DNA from 3 places in the Micromonospora sp. NPDC048999 genome. Region 2 is predicted to be linked to each of the others. Evidence: riboswitches for the same ligand, from Rfam matches in the RefSeq annotation. Region 2 holds a riboswitch; each other region holds the start of a gene.
The links. A riboswitch is a leader RNA that binds a small molecule or an ion and turns the genes downstream of it on or off. The one in region 2 is predicted to bind cyclic di-AMP.

Region 1 (6,839 bases), 410 kb from region 2:
AGTCGACCTGGGGCGCGGCCCGACCGAGCGCGGCCACCCGGGCCACGGTGGCCGGGTCAGTCACCGGCCGGGCGCGGCCAGCGACGTACGCCTCGTCGTCGCTCTCCTCGGGCGGGAACGAGTGGAGCGCGTAGCGGCCGTCGCGTTCGAGGTCGCGGCGCTTGGGCGAATCGATGACGAAGCAGTAGAGCCCGTCGTCGGTGATGACCGGGGAGATCGGGTGGACCCGGGGGCCGCCGTCGGCGCGGACCGTGGCGAGGTAGCCGAAACCCGGCCCGTACTGCTGCAGGAGAAGGCGGATCTCGTCGGCGAGTCGGGGCTCGTCGGCGGCGAATTCGGACCAGGAAGCCATGCGGACATTCTATCGAACACGTGTACGAGGATGCAGTCCGACACGCAGGTCACTCGTACCGGTCGCTATGGTGTTCCGATGCTGCTCTCCGACCGCGACCTGGTCTCCGAGATCGAGTCGGGCACGCTCGCGCTGGAGCCCTTCGAGCCCGCGCTGGTGCAGCCGTCCAGCATCGACGTACGCCTGGACCGGCTCTTCCGGGTCTTCAACAACCATCTCTACACCCATATCGACCCGGCCGCGCAGCAGGACGACCTCACCTCGATGGTGGAGGTGCCCGAGGGCGAGCCGTTCGTGCTGCACCCGGGCGAGTTCGTGCTCGCCTCCACGCTTGAGGTGATCTCGCTCGGCGACCAACTCGCCGGGCGCCTGGAAGGCAAGTCGTCGCTCGGGCGGCTCGGGCTGCTCACCCACTCGACCGCCGGCTTCATCGACCCGGGCTTCTCCGGGCACGTCACGCTGGAGCTCTCCAACGTGGCGAACCTGCCGATCACCCTCTGGCCCGGCATGAAGATCGGCCAGCTCTGCATCTTCCGGCTCTCCTCGCCGGCCGAGCACCCGTACGGCTCGGCGGTCTACGGCTCGCGCTACCAGGGGCAGCGTGGCCCGACCCCGAGCCGGTCCTGGCAGAACTGGCGGACCTGGCCGACCCGCTGAACACCGAGCAGGGGCCCCCGCGACGCGGGAGCCCCTGCAAACCGGTCAGCCCGGGCGGCCGTAGCTGTTGATCTGGCCGTCGTCGACGCGTTTCATCGTGATCGGTTTGCCCGACTCGGAGGCGTGCACCACCCAGCCGTCGCCGACGTACATCGCGACGTGGTGTATGTCGCTGTAGTAGAAGACCAGGTCACCGGGGCGCAGCTCGGCGCGGCTGACCCGCTGGGTGACGTCGTGCTGCTGCCGGGCGTTGTGCGGCAGTGAGACGCCGGCCTTGGCCCAGGCCGCCATCGTCAGACCGGAGCAGTCGTAGTGGTCGGGGCCGGCGGCCCCCCAGACGTAGATCTTGCCGATCTGGGCGCAGGCGAACTTGACCGCCACCCCGGCGGGGCCACCCGGGTAACCGGCGGGGCAGGGCGCCGGGCGCAGCGGGCCGCCGCCACCGTTGCCGTACACCTTGAGCCGTAGCTTCTGCAGCCGGGCGATCTCCGCGTCGATCTGCTTCTTCCGGGCCGCGAGCTGGGCCTCGGTCCGGGCCAGCTGGGCGATCATGTCGTCCAGCGACTTCTTCTTCGCGGCCAACTGGTCGCGCAGGTCGGCCACGGCCTGCACCTGCTGCTGCTGGCGGTACGCGAAGCGGTCGAGCAGTTCCAGGCTGTCGACCAGCTCACCGGGCGACCGGCTGCCCAGCAGCGCGTTGACGGTGGAGATGGTGTCGCCCTTGTACGCGTCGGCGGCGAGACCGCCGACCTGCCGGAGGGCCTGGTCGACCTGGGCCTGCAACGGGGCGATCTGCTTGGCCAGCGTGGCGGCCTGCTTGCGCTTGGCGGCGAGGTCCTCGCGGGTGGCGTTGACCTGCTCGATGATCGGTTCGAGCTTGTTCCAGTCCTGGTCGATCTGGCGCTCGATCTCGGTGACGGATGGTTCGGCGTGTGCCGCCGTGGCGCCACCGGTCAAGACGACGGCGGTGCCGGCCAGTGCGGCGAGGGCGGTGGTTAAGCGGGACCAGCGTGAACGCGGCGCAGCCGCCGACCGGTCGACCGACCGGACCGACGGTGGCCGCGGGGCATGGTGTGCCACCGGGCTCCGTACTCCTTCTTCCCTGACCGCCTACCGGGTTAGCTGACGGGTTCGGGCGGGAAGGGAGTCGCCCTACCGCACCGCGGTGCGGATTCACCCCAGGTACCTGGTTCCCCGGCTCGCCCGGAGGCGACTCGGCGGTGTCGGACCGTCACCGCCCGGGTTGGACGGTGGACCTACGGTCGACGACTGACCAGAGTAGGGACCGTCGTTATCGATCCGCAACCCGCGACGCCGTGACACACCGTACGCGAATTTCCAACCACGATCGGATGCGGTGAAGGTTTCCTTCGGGTCGCATCGTTATTCGGAAAGGTGTTGACCAGAACCCAGGTACGGAGTGAGGGTGAACCAGCAGTGACCCCGATCTCTATCTGGAGGTTCGATGCACCTCACAGCCCTGCCGTCGCGCAGACGGATGCTGCTGGCCGCCGCCGTCGCGGCGGCCACCGCTCTCGCGACCAGCGGTCCCACCGCGGCGGCGCCCCCCGCCGGTGGAAACAGCGACAGCCAGAACCGCCAGCAGCAGTACGCCGCAGCGGCAGCCGAGTACGGCGTGCCGCAGGGCGTGCTGCTCGGCGTCTCGTACCTGGAATCCCGTTGGGACACCCACCCGGGCCAGCCCAGCACCAGCGGCGGCTACGGCCCGATGCACCTGACCGACGCCGCGCAGGTCGCCTCGACGCCGTCCAGTTCCCACGTCGACGAAAACGAGGACCCCCGGGGCGACGAGTCCCGGCCGCTCTCCCTCGACCCGGCGATTGCGGCCCAGCCGAGCGGCGACGCACTGCCGCAGGCGTCGCTGCAGACCCTCGACGCCGCCGCCGACCTCACCGGCGAGTCGAAGGAGACGCTGCGCACCGACGCCGACGCCAACATCCGGGGCGGGGCGGCGCTGCTCGCGTCGTACCAGCGGGAGCTGGGTGGGCCGGTCGGCGCGGGCAGCGACCCGGCGGCCTGGTACGGCGCGGTGGCCCGGTATTCCGGCGCGGACACCGAGGACGCCGCGGCGGCCTTCGCCGACGAGGTGTACGACCAGCTCGGCCAGGGTGCCAGCCGGACCACCGACGACGGCCAGCGGGTAACCCTCGCCGCCACGACGGTGAAGCCGGACGAGTCCGGGCTGCACAAGCTCGGGCTGCGCCGCGCCGAGCGGCCGGACGGCCTGGAGTGCCCGGTCCGGCTGGCCTGCGAGTGGATCCCCGCGCCGTACGCGAAGCTCAGCGCGGACCCGGGCGACTACGGCAACTACGACGTCGGCAACCGGCCGGCCCAGCAGAAGATCGAGTACATCATCATCCACGACACCGAGGGCTACTTCGGTCCCAGCGTCGACCTCGTCAAGCGGGCCGACTACCTCGGCTGGCACTACACGCTGCGCTCGGTGGACGGCTACATCGCCCAGCACATCAAGGCGAAGAACGTCGGCTGGCACGCCGGCAACTGGTACGTCAACGCCAAGTCGATCGGCATCGAGCACGAGGGTTTCGCCGGCCACGGCACCTGGTACACCGAGGCGATGTACCGGACCTCGGCCAAGCTGGTCCGGCACCTGGCGCTGAGCTTCCAGATCCCGCTGGACCGGCAGCACATCCTGGGCCACGACAACGTCCCCGGCATCACCGCCGCAAATGTGGCCGGGATGCACTGGGACCCGGGCCCGTACTGGGACTGGTCGCACTACTTCGACCTGATGAAGGCGCCGTTCAAGGGCACCGGGACCCCGCACACCGGGCTGGTCACCATCGACCCGGACTACGCCACCAACCAGCCGGCCTTCACCGGCTGCAACCGGCAGCCCCCGGGCGTCCCGAATCCCCTGCCGCCGATCCAGCCCTGCCCGCTGCGCGGCTCCTCCTCGGTCATCCTGCGCACCGGCCCGAGCCCGACCGCGCCGCTGGTCAACGACCTGGGGCTGCAGCCGAACGGCCAGCCGAACACCATGTACATCTCCGACCACGGCGCCCGCGCCTCGGCCGGCCAGACGTACGCCCTCGCCGACCGGCAGGGCGACTGGACGGCGATCTGGTACCTCGGCCAGAAGGCGTGGTTCCACAACCCGGCCTCGGCGCCGACCGCGAAGTGGGCGAACGGCTTCGTGGTGACCCCCAAGCCGGGCAAGACCACCATCCCGGTGTACGGGCGGGCCTACCCGGAGCAGGTGGCCTACCCGTCCACGATTCCCTACCAGGCCATCTCCCCGCTGCAGTACACCTTCCCGGCGGGCCAGCGGTACGCGGTCGGCGGCGTCCTGCCGAGCGAGTACTACCGGGCCGTGTCGTTCGACGGCTCGGCGCCGGGTGACCGGACGATCGTCCGCGGCAAGATGCAGTACGTGCAGATCCAGTTCGGCCACCGGGTGATGTACGTCAACCTCGATGACGTGCAGATCCAGCCGGCGGCGGTCGGCGCTCCGCGCTGACCCTGGACGCGACGAAGGCCCCCGGTCTGGACCGGGGGCCTTCGTGCTGGTCGACAGGGTCAGCCGACAGAGTCAGCCGGCAGGGTCAGTAGGGCCGGCGGAAGCCGGCGACCGGCTGGTAGCTGATCTGCGCCACCTGCACCGGTTGCCCGGTCCGTGGCGCGTGCACCATCAGCCCGTTGCCGAGATAGAGCCCGACATGGTGCAGGTCGCTGTAGAAGAAGACCAGGTCACCGGGGCGCGCCTCGGCGCGGGAGACGGCCTTGCCCTCGTTCCACTGCGCGCCGGTGAAGTGGGTCAGGTAGATCCCCGCCGCCTTGTACGCGAACTGGGTGAGGCCGGAGCAGTCGAACGTGTTCGGGCCGGTGGCACCCCACACGTACCAGCTGCCGACCTTGCTGCAGGCGGTCCTGATGGCGGTCTGCGCGGCGGCGGCGATCACGCCGTCGATCTTCGGGCAGCCGTCGACCCGCACCGACGACTTCGGCAGCATCCCCTTCAGCCGCGTCATCTCAGCGTCGATGTGCTTCTTCTTGGCTGCCAGCTCGTCGCGCTGCTTGATCTGGGCGGCGATCAACGTGTCCAGCTTCTGCTTCTGCGCGTTGTACTTGTCGCGGATGGCGAGCACGCTCTCGACCTGCTTGCGCTGCTGCTGGGCCAGCCGGTCGAGGATGACGAGTTGCTCGGCGAGGGTACCCGGCTTGGTGCTCACCAGCAGGGCACCGATCTCCTGCGAGGGGCCGCTCATGTAGTAGTGGGCGGCGATGTCGCCGACCTTGTTCATCGCCAGGGCCGACTCCAGCTCCAGCGGCACCATCTTCTTTTCGAGATCCGCCGACTTCTTCTGGTTGACCTTGAGCTGGGCGCGAACCTTGTTGTAGCTCTCGATGGTGGGCTCGAGCTGTTCCCACTGCTTGTCGATCTGGGCGTCGATCTCGTCCACCGACGGCGGTGCCGCGTGCGCCGGCGCCGCCAGCAGCCCGGCGCCGACCGCGACGGCCGCGACCAGGGTGAGGAGACGGCGTACGACCCGGCGCGTTCCGATCGGTCGGAGCGGGGGATGGCTCGGGGCGTGACGATCAGGAGGCATGGTTGCCACCGGCACGGACTCCTTTTGCAACCGACCGCCGGGCGCCTCGGGTGAGGGAGGGTCGAGGCAGACGACCACAGCGGTCGGTGCCCCACCTTAGGGAAGGTGACCGGGTGGAATCAAGGCGACCGTTTACTCAGTCACGTACGCGCTATCACTCGCACACAAAGGGTATTCATTACCCTGTCAGCCATTGTCGTCAATTCGCCATCGGGGAGGGCAGGACCGCCACCACCACCGCCGGCTCCTGACCGCGACGGCGGTGGCACCTCGCGTGGGTGCCACCGCCGTCGCGGTTGCGCCGGTCCCGGCGTACGCCTCAGCCGGCGACCGGCTCGGCCTCCTTGTCACCGGCCGTGGCCTCCGGCTTGACCGAGCGGAGCAGCACGCTGGCCACGTCGACGACCTCGACCTGCTCGCCGGCGCCCTTGCCGTTGACCCCGTCGCTGAGCATCGTCGAGCAGAACGGGCAGCCGACCGCGATGGTCTTCGCCCCGGTGGACATGGCCTCCTCGACCCGGTCCACGTTGATCCGCTTGCCGATCTTCTCCTCCATCCACATCCGGGCACCGCCGGCGCCGCAGCAGAAGGAGCGCTCGCTGTTCCGCGGCATCTCGGTGATCTCGGCGGAACCGAGGGCGGCGCCGAGCACCTCGCGCGGCGGGGTGAAGACCCGGTTGTGCCGGCCCAGGTAGCAGGGGTCGTGGTAGGTCAGGCCGCCGTCGACCGGTTGCACCGGGGTGAGCTTGCCGGTGGCGACCAGGTGGGCCAGGAGCTGGGTGTGGTGCACCACCTCGAACTCGCCGCCGAGCTGGCCGTACTCGTTGCCCAGCGTGTTGAAGCAGTGCGGGCAGGTGGCGACGATCTTGCGCTTGCTCTTCTCCCGGCCCTCGAACGCCTCGTTCAGCGTCTCGACGTTCTGCTGGGCGAGCATCTGGAAGACGAACTCGTTGCCGATCCGGCGGGCCGGGTCACCGGTGCAGGTCTCACCCTCGCCGAGGATGGCGAAGGAGACGCCCGCCTCGTGCAGCAGCGTGGCGACCGCCCGGGTGGTCTTCTTGGCCCGGTCCTCGAACGCGCCGGCACAGCCGACCCAGAACAGGTACTCGAAGTCCTCGACCTCGCCGACCCGCGGCACCTCGAAGTCGAGGCCCTTGGTCCAGTCCTCGCGGGTGTTCTGCGGGGCGCCCCACGGGTTGCCCTTGTTCTCCAGGTTGCGCAGCATGACGCCGGCCTCG
Region 2 (6,839 bases):
ATCTGCGCTCCCCCCGCGAGTCCAGCGTGGATATTGGACGTTATCACTCTGGCCACCCGTCCGCAGGCCGGTCATCCGGCCGAGACGCGCCGCGCGGTGCGTCCCGGTCGCTGACATTTCTCGGGAAAGATGTCGGATCGGACGTCCCGGCTCCGACCCGTACCACGAGAAGCGCCACCGCCGGTGGTCCGTACCCGAGGAGAAACCCGTGAAATACATGCTGTTGATCTGGAACCGGCCCGGCTTCGTCGAGGGGCTGTCCGAGGAGGAGCGGAATGCGATCTTCGGCGAGGTCGACGTGATCATGAAGGAGCTGACCGAGTCCGGGGAACTGGTCGGCGGCGAGGCGCTGGCCCACCCGTCGCAGACCCGTACGGTCCGGCCCCAGGCCGGTGGCGTCGAGATCACCGACGGGCCGTTCGTGGAGAGCAAGGAGCAGTTCGCCGGCTACCTGATGGTCGACTGCGAGACCCCGCAGCGGGCCGCGGAGATCGCCGCGAACTGGCCGGACGTGCGGCATGGCTTCGGTGCGCTGGAGATCCGCGCGTTGATGCACCAGGCCGGGGCGGAGATGTGACATCCGCGCGCGTCGAGGACCTGCTGCGCAGCCTCGCGCCGCAGGTCCTCGGCGTGCTCGTCCGCCGGCACGGCCAGTTCTACGCGTGCGAGGACGCCGTCCAGGAGGCGCTGGTCGCCGCCGCCACCCAGTGGCCGGAGCAGGGCATCCCGGACCGCCCCCGCTCGTGGCTGGTCACCGTGGCGACCCGCCGGCTCACCGACGAGTGGCGCAGTGAGCGGGCCCGCCGCAACCGCGAGGTCGCGGTGGCGATCCGGGAGCCGGCGTACGCGGCGGTCGCACCGGCCGCCGACGAGGAGCCGCCGACCGGGGACGACACGCTGAAGCTGCTGTTCCTCTGCTGCCATCCGGCGCTCACCGGCGCCGCCCAGGTGGCGCTCACGTTGCGGGCGGTCGGCGGGCTGAGCACGGCGGAGATCGCTCGGGCATACCTGGTGCCTGAGGCGACGATGAGCCAGCGGATCCGCCGCGCCAAACAGCGGGTCGAGGCGGCGGGCGCCCGCTTCGTGTTGCCGTCGGCCGCCGACCGCGACGAGCGGCTGCGCGCCGTGCTGCACGTCCTATATCTGATCTTCAATGAGGGCTACACCGCCTCCAGCGGCGGTGAGCTGCATCGGGCTGAGCTGACCGGCGAGGCGATCCGGCTGGCCCGGGACCTGCACCGGCTGCTCCCGGACGACGGCGAGGTCACCGGACTGCTGGCGTTGATGCTGCTCACCGACGCGCACCGGGCCGCCCGGACCGGCCCGGCCGGGGACCTGGTCCCCCTGTCCGAGCAGGACCGCACCCGCTGGGACCGGCGGGAGATCGAGGAGGGGATCGCCCTGGTGACCGCGGCGTTGACCTGGTCGCCACCCGGGCAGTACCAGGTGCAGGCGGCGATCGCGGCGGTGCACGCCGAGGCGTCGACGGCGGCGGAGACGGACTGGCAGCAGATCGTCGGGCTCTACCGGGTACTCGCCCGGATCGCACCGAACCCGATGGTCACCCTCAACCAGGCCGCCGCGGTGGCCATGGTGGACGGCCCCCGGGCCGGGCTCGCCCTGCTGGCGCCGCTGGCCGCCGACGAGCGCATCGCCGGGCACCACCGGCTCGCCGCCGTCCGCGCGCACCTGCTGGAGCTGGCCGGCGAGCGCGACGAGGCGCGGGAGTCGTACCTGGCCGCCGCGCGGGCGACCACCAGCCGGCCCGAGCAGCGCTATCTGGAGCTACGCGCCGCGCGCCTGGTCGGCGGGGTGCCGGCCAGGCGCGCGTAGGAACGTACGTCAGCTCTTGAAGGCGTCCTTGATCTTTTCACCGGCCTGCTTGAGGTTGGCCTTGGTCTGGTCGGCGCGGCCCTCGGCCTCGAGACGCTCGTTGTCGGTGGCCCGGCCGGCACTCTCCTTGATCTTGCCGGCGCTCTTCTCGGCCGCATTGTTGATCTTGTCATCCATGCCCATGGGAACCTCCACTCAGCGGTTTCCGTGACGCGATGGAGATACCCCGCCATCCGGCCACTCAATCGCCGATTTCACAGAGGTGACGCGACGCGCCAGCTCAGGCGGCCGGGCGGAAACGGCGCAGCCGGAGGCTGTTCGCCACCACGAACACCGACGAGAAGGCCATCGCGGCACCGGCGATCATCGGGTTGAGCAGGCCGGCGGCGGCCAGCGGCAGGGCCGCCACGTTGTAGGCGAAGGCCCAGAACAGGTTGCCCTTGATGATGCGCAGCGTCCGGCGAGAGAGCTGGATGGCGTCTACCGCGGCCGTCAGGTCGCCCCGGACCAGCGTCAGGTCGGACGCCTCGATCGCCACGTCGGCGCCGGTACCCATGGCCAGCCCGAGGTCGGCCTGGGCCAGCGCGGCGGCGTCGTTGATGCCGTCGCCGACCATCGCGACCGTCCGCCCCTCGGCCTGGAGGCGCCGCACCACGTCCACCTTGTCGGCGGGCAGCACCTCGGCGATCACCTGATCGATGCCGACCTCGGCGGCCACCGCCCGGGCGACCGTGGTGTTGTCACCGGTCAGCAGCACCGGGGCAAGCCCCAGTTCGCGCAGCCGCGCGACCGCGGCCCGGCTGGTCGGTTTCACCACGTCGGCCACCGCGAGCACGCCACGGGCCCGGCCGTCCCAGCCGGCGAGGACCGCCGTCCGCCCGGCGGCCTCCGCGTCGGCCGCAGCCTGCACGACCGCCTCCGGTACGTCGAGGCCTCGCTCCCGAAGCAGCCGGAGCCGCCCGACCACCAGGTCCCGGCCGTCGACCGACCCGGTCACGCCGAGCCCCTCGGCGTTGGCGAAGCCGGTGACCGCCGGCAGCGGTCCCACCTGTGCCGCGCCCTCGGCGACCGCCCGGGCGATCGGGTGCTCGGAGGCCGCCTCCAGCGCGCCGGCCAGCCGCAGCAACTCGTCGGCGTCCTGGCCGGCGGCGGGAAGCACCTCCACCAGGGTCATCCGCCCGGTGGTGACGGTGCCGGTCTTGTCCAGCACCACGGTGTCGACCTGGCGGGTGGACTCCAGCACCTCCGGTCCCTTGATCAGGATGCCGAGCTGGGCGCCCCGCCCGGTGCCGACCAGCAGCGCGGTCGGGGTGGCCAGGCCGAGGGCGCACGGGCAGGCGATGATCAGCACAGCCACCGCCGCGGTGAAGGCGGCCGTCGCCCCGCCTCCGGCGCCGAGCCACCAGCCCAGCGTGCCGACGGCCAGCGCGATCACGATCGGCACGAACACCCCGGAGATCCGGTCGGCGAGCCGCTGCACGGCCGCCTTGCCGGTCTGCGCCTGCTCCACCAGCTTCGCCATCTGGGCGAGCTGGGTGTCGCCGCCGATCCGGGTGGCCCGGACGACCAGCCGGCCGCCGGCGTTGACGGTGGCCCCGACGACGGTGTCACCGGGCCCGACCTCGACCGGCACGGACTCGCCGGTGAGCATGCTGGCGTCCACCGCCGAGGTGCCCTCCTCGACGACGCCGTCGGTGGCGATCTTCTCGCCCGGCCGGACCACGAACCGGTCGCCGACCGCGAGCTGGTCCACCGGGATCCGGGTCTCCTGCCCGTCGCGGAGCACCGCGACGTTCTTGGCGCCCAGTTCGAGCAGCGCCCGCAGGGCGGCCCCGGCGGTCCGCTTGGACCGGGCCTCGAAGTAGCGCCCCGCCAGGATGAAGACGGTCACCCCGGCCGCCGCCTCCAGGTAGATGTTGCCGGCGCCGTCGGTGCGGGTGATGTCGAGGCGGAACGGATGGGTCATTCCGGGTATCCCGGCGTCGCCGAGGAAGAGCGCCCAGAGTGACCAGCCGAACGCGGCGAGCGTGCCGAGCGACACCAGGGTGTCCATGGTCGCCGCGCCGTGCCGCAGGTTGATCCAGGCGGCCCGGTGGAACGGCAGCCCGCCGTAGACCACGACCGGTGCGGCCAGGGTCAGCGATGCCCACTGCCAGGAGGTGAACTGCCAGGCCGGCACCATGGCGAGCAGGATCACCGGCACGGCCAGCACGGCCGACACCCAGAGCCGGGTACGCAGCCCGCCCAGCTCGTCCGCCGGCTCGGCGGGCGCCTCGGCCGGGGCCTGGGCTGGCGGCGGTGGCACGGCGGCCGTGTAGCCGGTCTTCTCCACCGTGGCGATCAGGTCGGCCGGGGTGACGTCGTCGGCGTACCGGACGGCGGCCTTCTCGGTGGCGTAGTTGACCGTGGCCTCGACGCCGTCCATCCGGTTGAGCTTCTTCTCGATCCGGGCGGCGCAGGAGGCGCAGGTCATGCCGCCGATCGTGAGCTCGATCAGGTTCGGCGCGAGCGGCAGGGACGAAGCGGTTGATGTCATCGCGGCACCTCCGGTCAATTGTGCCCGTGATCGTGGACGCCATGCTCGGCGTCCGGGGACCGCCCATCGCCGGGGTGGCCGGGGTCGGTGGCGTCGTGGCGGGTCTCGACGGCGGGCGTGACGGGGCCGGTCAGCTGGCCGACCCCGTACGCCGTGCCGAACACCGCCACGAGGCCGAGGATGAAACCGCCCACCTTCGTCACCGTGTTCACTGGAGGTCGTAACCGGCCTCGTCCACGGCGGCGCGGACGGCGTCCGTGTCCAACGGGCCCTCGCTGGTGACCGTGACACTGCCGGCGGCCAGGTCGACCTGGACGTCACTGACGCCCGGGATCGCGCCCACCTCGGCGCTGACCGACTTGACGCAGTGCTCACAGGTCATGCCCTGCACCTGGTACGTGGTGGTAACCATCGCGAGTTTTTCCTTCCATTACCGCTACCCGGTGGGGGTATCGACCCCCGACAGCGAACGTACCATACCCCCTAGGGGTACGCTATCCTCGACGTCATGACCGCACCGACGACCCCGACCCGGGGCTACACCGCCAGCAAGGAACAGCTGCTCGCGCGGCTCCGCCGTATCGAGGGCCAGGTCCGCGGCATCGAAAAGATGGTCGAGGACGACCGCTACTGCATCGACGTGCTGACCCAGATCTCCGCCATCCAGGCCGCCCTGGACAAGGTCGGCCTCGGGTTGCTCGACGGGCACGCCCGGCACTGCATGCGGGAGGGTGCCGCCGAGGGCCGCGCCGACGAGATGGCCACCGAGATGATGGCCGCCGTCGGCCGGCTGATGAAACGCGGCTGACCAGGAGCCGGGGCCGGGCCGAAGCCCGGACGGCAGCACGCAGGTTGCATGGTGACGCTGCGCAGCGTAACCACCGATTTCCAACGCGATACTGATCACGCAGGGCTACGACGAAATCGCGCTATTGGCCGGCTTCCGGGCGTAGATCGACGCAGGGGCTCTCAGGTAACGTCGCTGCCGGTCACCGCCGAAGGCGCGCATCGGCGCCTGCGGTGCCGCCGCCCAATCGCCCGAGGGCGAGCCGGGGAACCAGGTACCTGGGGTGAATCCGCGCGAGCGGTAGGGGCCAGTTCCGCCCCGAACCCGGCAGCTAACCCGGTCGGCGGTCGAAGGAAGGAACGATTGTGACGGCACCCCTGCGCCGCTGGTTGACACCCGTGGTGGCCGTGCTGACCGCGTTTGCCATCGTCGCCGGGCCGATCCCGGCCCCGGCCGCGCCCCCCAGCCCCAACCCGTCCGGGCACGAGGAGGACGACGACCCTCCGCTCATCACGGACGTCATCGACGCCGCGAACCGCGCCTATCTCCAGGCCAAGGCAAAGCTCAAGGCTTCGGAGAAGCGCCAGCTTCAACTGGCCCTCGAGGTGAACGCGGCGCGGGCCGAACTCGACGCGCTGCGCCCACAGGTCGGCCAGATCGCCGCGCAGTCTTACCGCACCGGCCGGATCGGCGTACTGGCCGTACTGCTGGAGAGCAACACCCCCGACGCGTTCGTCGAGCGGGCCGCCGGCCTGGACGAGCTGAACCTCGTCAACGCGCAGAAGCTCGCGGCGATCAACGAGGCGAAGACCCGCGCGGAGCAGGCCAAGACCGCGCTCGACGCCGAGGTACGCGAGCAGCTGAAGCAGACCAACGCGATGGCCCGCGCGAAGGCCGAGGCGGAGAAGTCGCTGGCGCTGGTCGGTGGCCGCGGCTTCACCGGCGGCCTGGTCTCGGCCACCTCGCCGGTCGCCCGGATCGGGCCCGGTCGCAACTCCGACGGGACGTGGAAGCCCGAGTCACGCACTGCGAAGGACCCCACCACCTCGGGCTACATCACCCCGCGCACCCTGCACGCCTACAAGGAGGTCAAGCGGGCCGGCTTCAACCGCTTCGTGAGCTGCTACCGCCCCGGCGGGCCGTGGGAGCACCCGAAGGGCCGGGCCTGCGACTGGTCGCTGCAGAACAGCGGTTTCTCGCCCTGGCACAACGACGACATGCGGATGTACGGCAACAACGTCGCCGCCTTCCTCATTCGCAACGCCGACCGGCTGGGCATCTACTACGTGATCTGGAACCGGCAGATCTGGTTCCCGGCGACCGGCTGGAAGTCCTACAGCGGGCCGTCCAACCACACCGACCACGTACACATGTCGCTGCTCTAGGGCGTGCCGGCGGGCATCTCGGCCACCGTCCGCACCTCGCCCGCGCTGAGCCGGTACGACATGCCGGCCACCGCGCAGTGGCCGCCGGCCACCCGCTCCGCGAGCACGGCGGACCCGGCCAGCAGCGTCTCCACGGTCTGCGCGATGTGGATGTCGACGATCCCGTCCACGTCCTCGATTCCCTGTCGGGCCGCCCGGCGCACGCTGGGCACGACGGCCTCCACCAGCGCACCGAGGTGCCCCGCGGGAGAGGTGCCGGTGGCGACCGCCTCGCGGGCGGCCTGCACCGCTCCGCAGG
Region 3 (6,839 bases), on a different contig from region 2:
GTCACGTGGCCGAGGCGCAGCAGATCGTCGACAAGGCCGGCTTCCGCAAGGTCAGCAAGGTCGTCGAGGGCGGCGACACCCGCAACGCCACCACCCGCATCGCCCTCGACGCGATCGGCGGAGACGACGTCAACGTCCTCTTCCACGACGCGGTCCGCCCGCTGGTCAGCGCCCGGATCGTCCGCGAGTGCGTGAACGCGCTGTGGACGTACTCGGCCGTCGACGTGGCGATCCCGTCGGCCGACACGATCGTCCAGGTCGACGAGAACGACTGCATCACCGACATCCCGGTCCGCGCCACGCTGCGCCGGGGCCAGACCCCGCAGGCGTTCCGGTCCGGCACCATCCGGGAGGCGTACGAGCGGGCCGAGAGCGACCCCGACTTCGCCGCCACCGACGACTGCGGCGTGGTGCTGCGCTACCTGCCCGGCACGCCGATCAAGGTGATCGACGGCTCGGACGAGAACATCAAGGTCACCCACCCGGTCGACGTACACCTGGCCGACAAGCTCTTCCAGCTCGCCTCCGCCCAGGCGCCCCGGGTGGACGACGACCGCAGCTACGCCGAGGATCTCACCGGCCGGACCATCGTCGTCTTCGGCGGCAGCTACGGCATCGGCCACGAGCTGACCGAGCTGGCCCGCGGCTACGGCGCCCAGGTGTTCCCGTTCAGCCGATCCACCACCGGCACCCACGTCGAGCGGGCCGAGGACGTGGCCACCGCGCTGAAGACCGCCTTCGAGGCGACCGGCCGGATCGACCACGTGGTGGTCACCGCCGGCATCCTGGAGCGGGGCGCCCTCGCCGAGATGGACGAGGAGACGATGGACCGTCTCCTGCACGTCAACTTCGTCGGCCCGGTCACCATCGCGCGGCAGTCGCTGCCGTACCTGCGGCAGACCAAGGGCCAGCTGCTGCTCTACACCTCCAGCTCGTACACCCGGGGCCGGGCCCGGTACGCGCTCTACTCGGCCACCAAGGCCGCGCTGGTCAACCTGACCCAGGCGCTCGCCGACGAGTGGGCCGAGCTCAGCGTGCGGGTCAACTGCGTCAACCCGGAGCGCACCGCGACCCCGATGCGCACCAAGGCGTTCGGCGAGGAGCCGGAGCACACCCTGCTGTCCGCCGAGGCGGTCGCCCGGGCCTCCCTGGACGTGCTGATCTCGGAGCTGACCGGCCAGGTGATCGACGTACGCCGGGCGCCCGGCGAGCCGGTGGCGGCGGTGCCGACCCAGCCCGCCGCGGCCGACGACGAGCTCTCCAGCGGCGTCGACGCCGGCTGACGGCAGGACGGAAGCGAACCGGCGCCATGCCTGCTGATCTGGTCCGGAAACTGCTCGCCCGGGTGCTGACCACCGGGCTGGCGGTGCTGGCCGTCCTCGTGGTGGCGCTCACCGGGGCGACCGGCTGGGGGTTGGCGATCGCGGTCGCCGCCCTGGCCGCCGCCGGCTGGGAACGACGCCGGGTCCGGCCGAGCGCCGACGGCGTCGCCGATTCGGTGCTCATCGCCGCCGGGATCCTGGTCGGCTACGCTCGCCGGCTCGACGCCGGCTTCGACCCGGCCCTGGCCGCCGCCGGCCTGGTGCTGCTCAGCCTAGTCCTGCTGGCGGGGCCGCTGCGCGACGCCGGCGCCCTGGAGATCCGCGCGGCCAACCTTCCGGTCCGGTCCTGGACCCCGCTGGTCGCCGCCCGGCTCGGCGACGCGCTGCTGGTACTGCTCGCCCTGGTGGCGGTGGCCGCCGGCCTGGTCCTGCCCGCCTGGGTGGCGCTGGCCGCCGCCCTACTGGTCGGCGCGGCCTGCGGCGCGGTCGCGCTCGACCTGGCCCGGCGCCGGCTCCGGCCGAACACCGGGGGCGGTCCGGTGGGCCGGGCGCTGCGCCGGCACCAGCCCGAGTTCGTGCTCTACTTCTCCGCCCCGCCCGGCTCGGAATACCAGGTCACCATGTGGCTGCCGTACCTGGAGCGGATCGGCCGGCCGTTCCTGGTCCTGCTGCGGGAGCCGGAGTTCCTGCCCACCATCGCCGCCGCGACCCGCGCGCCGGTGGTCTTCTGCCCGACGCTCAAGGCCCTGGACGAGGCCCTGGTGCCGAGCCTGCGCGCGGCCTTCTACGTCAACCACGGCGCGAAGAACAGCCACTGCATCCGCTTCTCGCAGCTCACTCACGTGCAGTTGCACCATGGCGACAGCGACAAGGCGCCCAGCGCCAACCCGGTCTCGGCGATCTTCGACCGGATCTTCGTGGCCGGCCAGGCCGCGATCGACCGGTACGCCCGGGCCGGCGTGGAGATCTCCGCCGAGAAGTTCGTCGTGGTCGGCCGGCCCCAGGTGGAGGCGATCGAGGTACGCCGGGAGCCGACTCCCGGCCGGACGCAGCCGACCGTGCTCTACACGCCCACCTGGACGGGGCACCACGCCGACGCGAACTACTGCTCGCTGCCGGTGGCCGAGACGGTGATCCGCCGGTTGCTGGACCGGGGCGCCACGGTGATCCTGCGGGCCCACCCGTACACCGCGCAGAACCCGGCCTCGGCCCGGCACCTGGCCCGGCTGACCGAACTGCTGGCGGCGGACCGGGCGAGGACCGGCCGGGCCCACCTGTGGGGGGCGGCGGCCGGCCGCGACCTGACCCTGACCGAATGCGTCAACCGCGCCGACGCGTTGATCTCGGACGTCTCCGGGGTCATCTCCGACTGGCTCTACTCCGGCAAGCCGTACGCGGTCACCGACATGGGCACCGACGGCGAGCACTTCGTCGCGCGGTTCCCCCTCGCCGGCTCCGGCTACGTGCTGCGCCGGGACATGTCCAACGTGGACGACGTGCTGGCCGGGCTGCTTGACACCGACCCGAAGGCGGCGGCCCGCTGGGCCACCCGCACCCGCTACCTGGGTGACTTCCCCACCGAGGCGTACGCCGAGGCGTTCCTCGACGCCGCCCGCCGCGAACTCGACCCCGGCTGGACTCCGCCGGGGCCAGGGCGCGCCGACACCGTCGCCCGCGCCGGCGCGCCGCTGCACCCCACCGCCTGACGCCTACGGGAACCTCTGGCCGAGCGGACATTCCATCGGTCATTATGGATTTCTTGGCACCTCTCGATGCCATCAGTCCAGAGGAGGTTTCCCGTGCCCAGTCGCCCGACCCGACCGGCTCGTTGGTGGGCCCGCATCCTGGCCCTGCCGCTCCTCGTCACCATCCTGGCCTCTGGTGGCACCGCCGCTCACGCGACGAAGAATGCCGAGACACCGACCCTACTCAGCGCCGATCCGACCGCCAGCTGCATCGTGCGGGCCTCGTTGGACGGGGCGATCGTGTGGGTGACGGTCGGCACCATCAACCCACCGACGATCGACGGCTGGACACTGAGCTGGGCCATGCCGAACTCGCAACCGATCGTGGCGCTCTGGAACGCCACGCTGATCAGTCACACCAACGGCACCGTCGTCGTCCAGGATGCCGGCTGGAACTCAGTTATCGCACCGGGAGCCCAGCCGCTCATCGGGTACATCGCCAACGGCATCGTGCCGCCCAGCCGGTTCGCGCTGAACCGCATGCCCTGCCTGACCTAGGAGGCACGACGGACGGTTGAGCGGCCACCGATCACGCCGTCGCTGTCTACGGATCCCGGTCAGAGATACGGGTCGAGGAGGGCGAGGACGGCCTCCGGATCCTCGACGTGCGCGTTGTGGCCCAGCCCCGGCAGCGTGACCACCGGGACACCCAGCTCCTTGAGCTGCGCGTCGCTCACCATCGGGTCCTGCTCGCCCCGGGCCAACAGCACCGGCACGTCGGTCGCGGCAAGCAGGGCCGGCAGTCCCGGCTCCCCCACCGCGAACGCGGCCGGATCCATGGCCAGCCGCCAGCGGCCGTCCTCGCGGCGCAGCCCGGCGTCCACCACCGGGTCGTCGGGGACGAAGAGCCCGGCCAGCCCGGCGACCCGCAGGTAGCGGCGGGCCGCCTCGTCCCGGCTGGCGAACCAGGTCACCGGCCGCTCGGCCAGCTCACGGGCCTTGCCCAGCTCGGCCGGCGTCCAGCCGACCTTGATGCCCAGCCCGATCACCGCGTCGACCGGCAGCCGCCGCGACCGCGCGGCCAACGCCAGTGCCACCACCCCGCCGAGCGAGTGCCCGAGCAGCACCAACCGGTCCCGGGGGCCGAGTCGCTCAGCCAACGGGCCGAGCCCCGCCACCACCCGCTCCGCGAGGGCCTCGAAGGAGTACGCCGGCAGCGGCGGCGACCAGCCGTGGCCGGCCAGGTCGGGAGCGAGCCAGCGGCCCGCCCAGCGGCGCTCCAGCAGCGGCGCCCAGGGCAGCCACACCTCGCCGGTGGCGCCCAGGCCGTGCAGCAGCAGCAGCTGGCGAGTACCCGTCTCATCGGCCATACGGCGCAGTGTGCCACCGGACCGGCGCGACACGCGAGACACCCGCGTACGGAGTCGGGCACCGGCTCGCAGGAGCCGGTGCCCGACGGGGGGAGGGTGGGATCAGGCCGAGTAGCCGCGGGTGGCGGCCCAGTTCGCCAGGTTGATGGTGGTGATCCAGTACGACGGCACCGACGGGTTCGCCGAGTCGGCGATCAGCGCGGTCCGGCCGTCGTCCTTGTAGCCGACCACGGCGATGTAGTGGCCGCCGGGGAACGAGTGCCAGCCGCCGCTGGTGTCGGTGGCGGAGCCGGCGATGTTGACCACGACGCCCCGGCCGTCGCCGATCGCGTTGACCAGGTCGGCCTGGAGCTGGTCCATCTGCGCCGGGGTCGCGGCCTGGCCGGAGATCATGTGCGTCTGGTACGGGCTGCCCTTGACCATCTGGTTCAAGCCCCGGGTGGTGTCCTCGGCGGAGTCCGTGCCGTTCACGCCGGCGTGCAGCGGGACGGCCATCGCGTCCTGGGTGGTCTCGATGCCGGTCGCGCTCAGGGCGTTACGCACCGCGGCCGGGCCGCAGTTCCAGTAGGCGGTCTGCGCCTGGTAGTCGTAGTCGAGCACCTTGGTCGACGGCGGCTTCGGCTGCTCCGCGGGGGTCACATCCGGGTCCGCCTTGGCGGTGCTGGGCTTCGCCGACGGCGACGCGCTCGGCGAGTCGGACGGCGCGGCGGACGGAGAGTCGGACGGCGCGGCCGACGGCGACGGACTCGGCGAGTCGGACGGGGAGGGGGCAGCAGCGGCGGCTTGCACCTCGCCGTTGGCGGCGACCTCGACGGGCTGGGGGGCCAGCTCGGCGACGGCGGCCGTGCGCTCCTGGCGGACGGGCGCCTCGTCGCCGGTGGTCAGCGCGGCAGCGGTCCCGCCGGCCAGCACGAGGGCCGCTGCGGAGCCGGCAACGATCTGGTACGAGCGCTCGGTCGCGAGGCGTCGCAGTTGACGCTTCAGCCGCAGTTCAAGGTTCAGACGGTGCTTCACGTGTTCCTCCACGGGGTCCTGAGCGGGCACACGCCGGCCCGACGTGCGGAGGAACTCACGCACGTTTCTGGGCGGGATGCCGCGGGAAGGGGACGAGCCCGGTGGACCGGGCTACGGGGGCGGTTACCGGAATCCGACTCGCCGGTCAGGCGAGCAAGGGCACCGCGACGCCGTGGAGGATTGGGGAGGAACGGGGGGTGGTGCGCACGAGGCTGGCACTCCTTCCGTAACCGCCTACCGGGTTAGCTGACGGATTCGGGCGGGAAGTACGCCCTACCGCGGGCCGTAGCTCGCGGATTCACCCCGGTGTTGCTCTGGGTCCCCGGTTCGTGAGATCACGATTGAGCGGGTCGGCACGGCGTCGCCATCTGCGATCGGGAACCGCACCGGACGCGCCGACACTACCGGCGGGTCTGCCATCTGCCAAGCGCTCCCACCTGCTTAAACATCGGAATCGGCGGTGCCGACCGGAACAGCGAGCGACTGACGCTACTCAATGGGACGAGCAGTTATCGCGGAACCGTCGGGCGTGAATCGGACATCGGGTGGACGATCGGCCCGGAATCGCGGGATCGATCACCCGAGCCGACCCGGATGACCGTTTCTCCGCTCGGGTGAGCTGGCTCACCGGATTTGGGTAACGATTCAGCCGACCCGCGCCGGACGGAAGCGGGCGGCGCGGACGCCGGCCGGTACAGCCGCGCGAGCCGGGGCCACCGGCCCGGTGCCGCGCACCGGGACCGGGCCGGGGCGCAGCGCCGCGGCGGCGGCGTACGCCTCGGCGGCCAGGGTCCGGGCTGCGTCGACGGCCACCTCGGCGTCGCGCCACGCCCGCTGCTCCCGCTCGGCGGCGGCTCGCCAGCCGGCCCGCCGGCCGTCGCGTACTGCCCGGGCCAGGACGATCTCCTGCTCGGCCGGGTGCCGCCGCGGGTCCCACCCGTTGCGGCCGGCGAGGACGTCGGCGAGTTGCCGAGCGGTCAGATCGCCCCGCCAGTGCGCCGCCATCGCCGCGCGGTGCAGCCACCGCTCCCGGGCCGCGTACTCGGCCGGCGTGCGCGGGGTACGCGGCTCGGGCAGCACGGCGGTGCCGGCGAGGCGTCGGGCGGTCGCCTCGGCCCCGTCGTACGCCCGCCAGGCCCGCTCGGCCGCCGCCTGGACGGTCAGCCACTGCTCGCGACGCCGGCGGGCGCTCTGCGCGGCCCCGGCGGCGGCCACCGCCACCTCGTCGGCGTACCGGCGCAGGTCGGCGCGGCGGGCCGCCTCCTCGGCGGCCGGATCGGGGCCGGGATCCATCGGGCGTTCCGGCCGGGTGACCAGCACGGCCAGCACGGCCAGGGCGAGCACGAGCAGGATCGACCAGATGGCGACGGCTGCGGGGACACCGGTGAGGAAGTGGTAGAGAACGGTCTTCTGCATGGTCGGCACCTCACGGGAACGACGTGGCAAGA

Region 1: linked by a shared signal. The riboswitch ahead of AB0C02_RS03085 (NlpC/P60 family protein) and the one ahead of AB0C02_RS01110 (hypothetical protein) in region 2 are both predicted to bind cyclic di-AMP.
Region 3: linked by a shared signal. The riboswitch ahead of AB0C02_RS18130 (C39 family peptidase) and the one ahead of AB0C02_RS01110 (hypothetical protein) in region 2 are both predicted to bind cyclic di-AMP.

The regions. Positions count from the first base shown of each region.
Region 1 covers NZ_JBEZFI010000001.1:630,777-637,615, forward strand. The annotation lists gene AB0C02_RS03075 (pyridoxamine 5'-phosphate oxidase family protein) at 1-352, opposite strand, end outside; gene dcd (dCTP deaminase) at 431-1,009, shown strand; gene AB0C02_RS03085 (NlpC/P60 family protein) at 1,055-1,966, opposite strand; cyclic di-AMP (ydaO/yuaA leader) riboswitch at 2,102-2,239, opposite strand; gene AB0C02_RS03090 (N-acetylmuramoyl-L-alanine amidase) at 2,475-4,511, shown strand; gene AB0C02_RS03095 (NlpC/P60 family protein) at 4,597-5,610, opposite strand; gene AB0C02_RS03100 ((Fe-S)-binding protein) at 5,921-6,839, opposite strand, start outside.
Region 2 covers NZ_JBEZFI010000001.1:218,681-225,519, forward strand. The annotation lists gene AB0C02_RS01070 (hypothetical protein) at 1-1, opposite strand, end outside; gene AB0C02_RS01075 (YciI family protein) at 218-577, shown strand; gene AB0C02_RS01080 (sigma-70 family RNA polymerase sigma factor) at 574-1,833, shown strand; gene AB0C02_RS01085 (CsbD family protein) at 1,843-2,016, opposite strand; gene AB0C02_RS01090 (heavy metal translocating P-type ATPase) at 2,114-4,369, opposite strand; gene AB0C02_RS01095 (hypothetical protein) at 4,384-4,581, opposite strand; gene AB0C02_RS01100 (copper ion binding protein) at 4,578-4,781, opposite strand; gene AB0C02_RS01105 (metal-sensitive transcriptional regulator) at 4,878-5,177, shown strand; cyclic di-AMP (ydaO/yuaA leader) riboswitch at 5,387-5,518, shown strand; gene AB0C02_RS01110 (hypothetical protein) at 5,522-6,541, shown strand; gene AB0C02_RS01115 (carbonic anhydrase) at 6,538-6,839, opposite strand, start outside.
Region 3 covers NZ_JBEZFI010000015.1:99,118-105,956, reverse strand. The annotation lists gene AB0C02_RS18150 (bifunctional cytidylyltransferase/SDR family oxidoreductase) at 1-1,283, shown strand, start outside; gene AB0C02_RS18145 (CDP-glycerol glycerophosphotransferase family protein) at 1,310-3,028, shown strand; gene AB0C02_RS18140 (cellulose binding domain-containing protein) at 3,122-3,565, shown strand; gene AB0C02_RS18135 (alpha/beta fold hydrolase) at 3,625-4,377, opposite strand; gene AB0C02_RS18130 (C39 family peptidase) at 4,480-5,391, opposite strand; cyclic di-AMP (ydaO/yuaA leader) riboswitch at 5,608-5,749, opposite strand; gene AB0C02_RS18125 (hypothetical protein) at 6,037-6,807, opposite strand.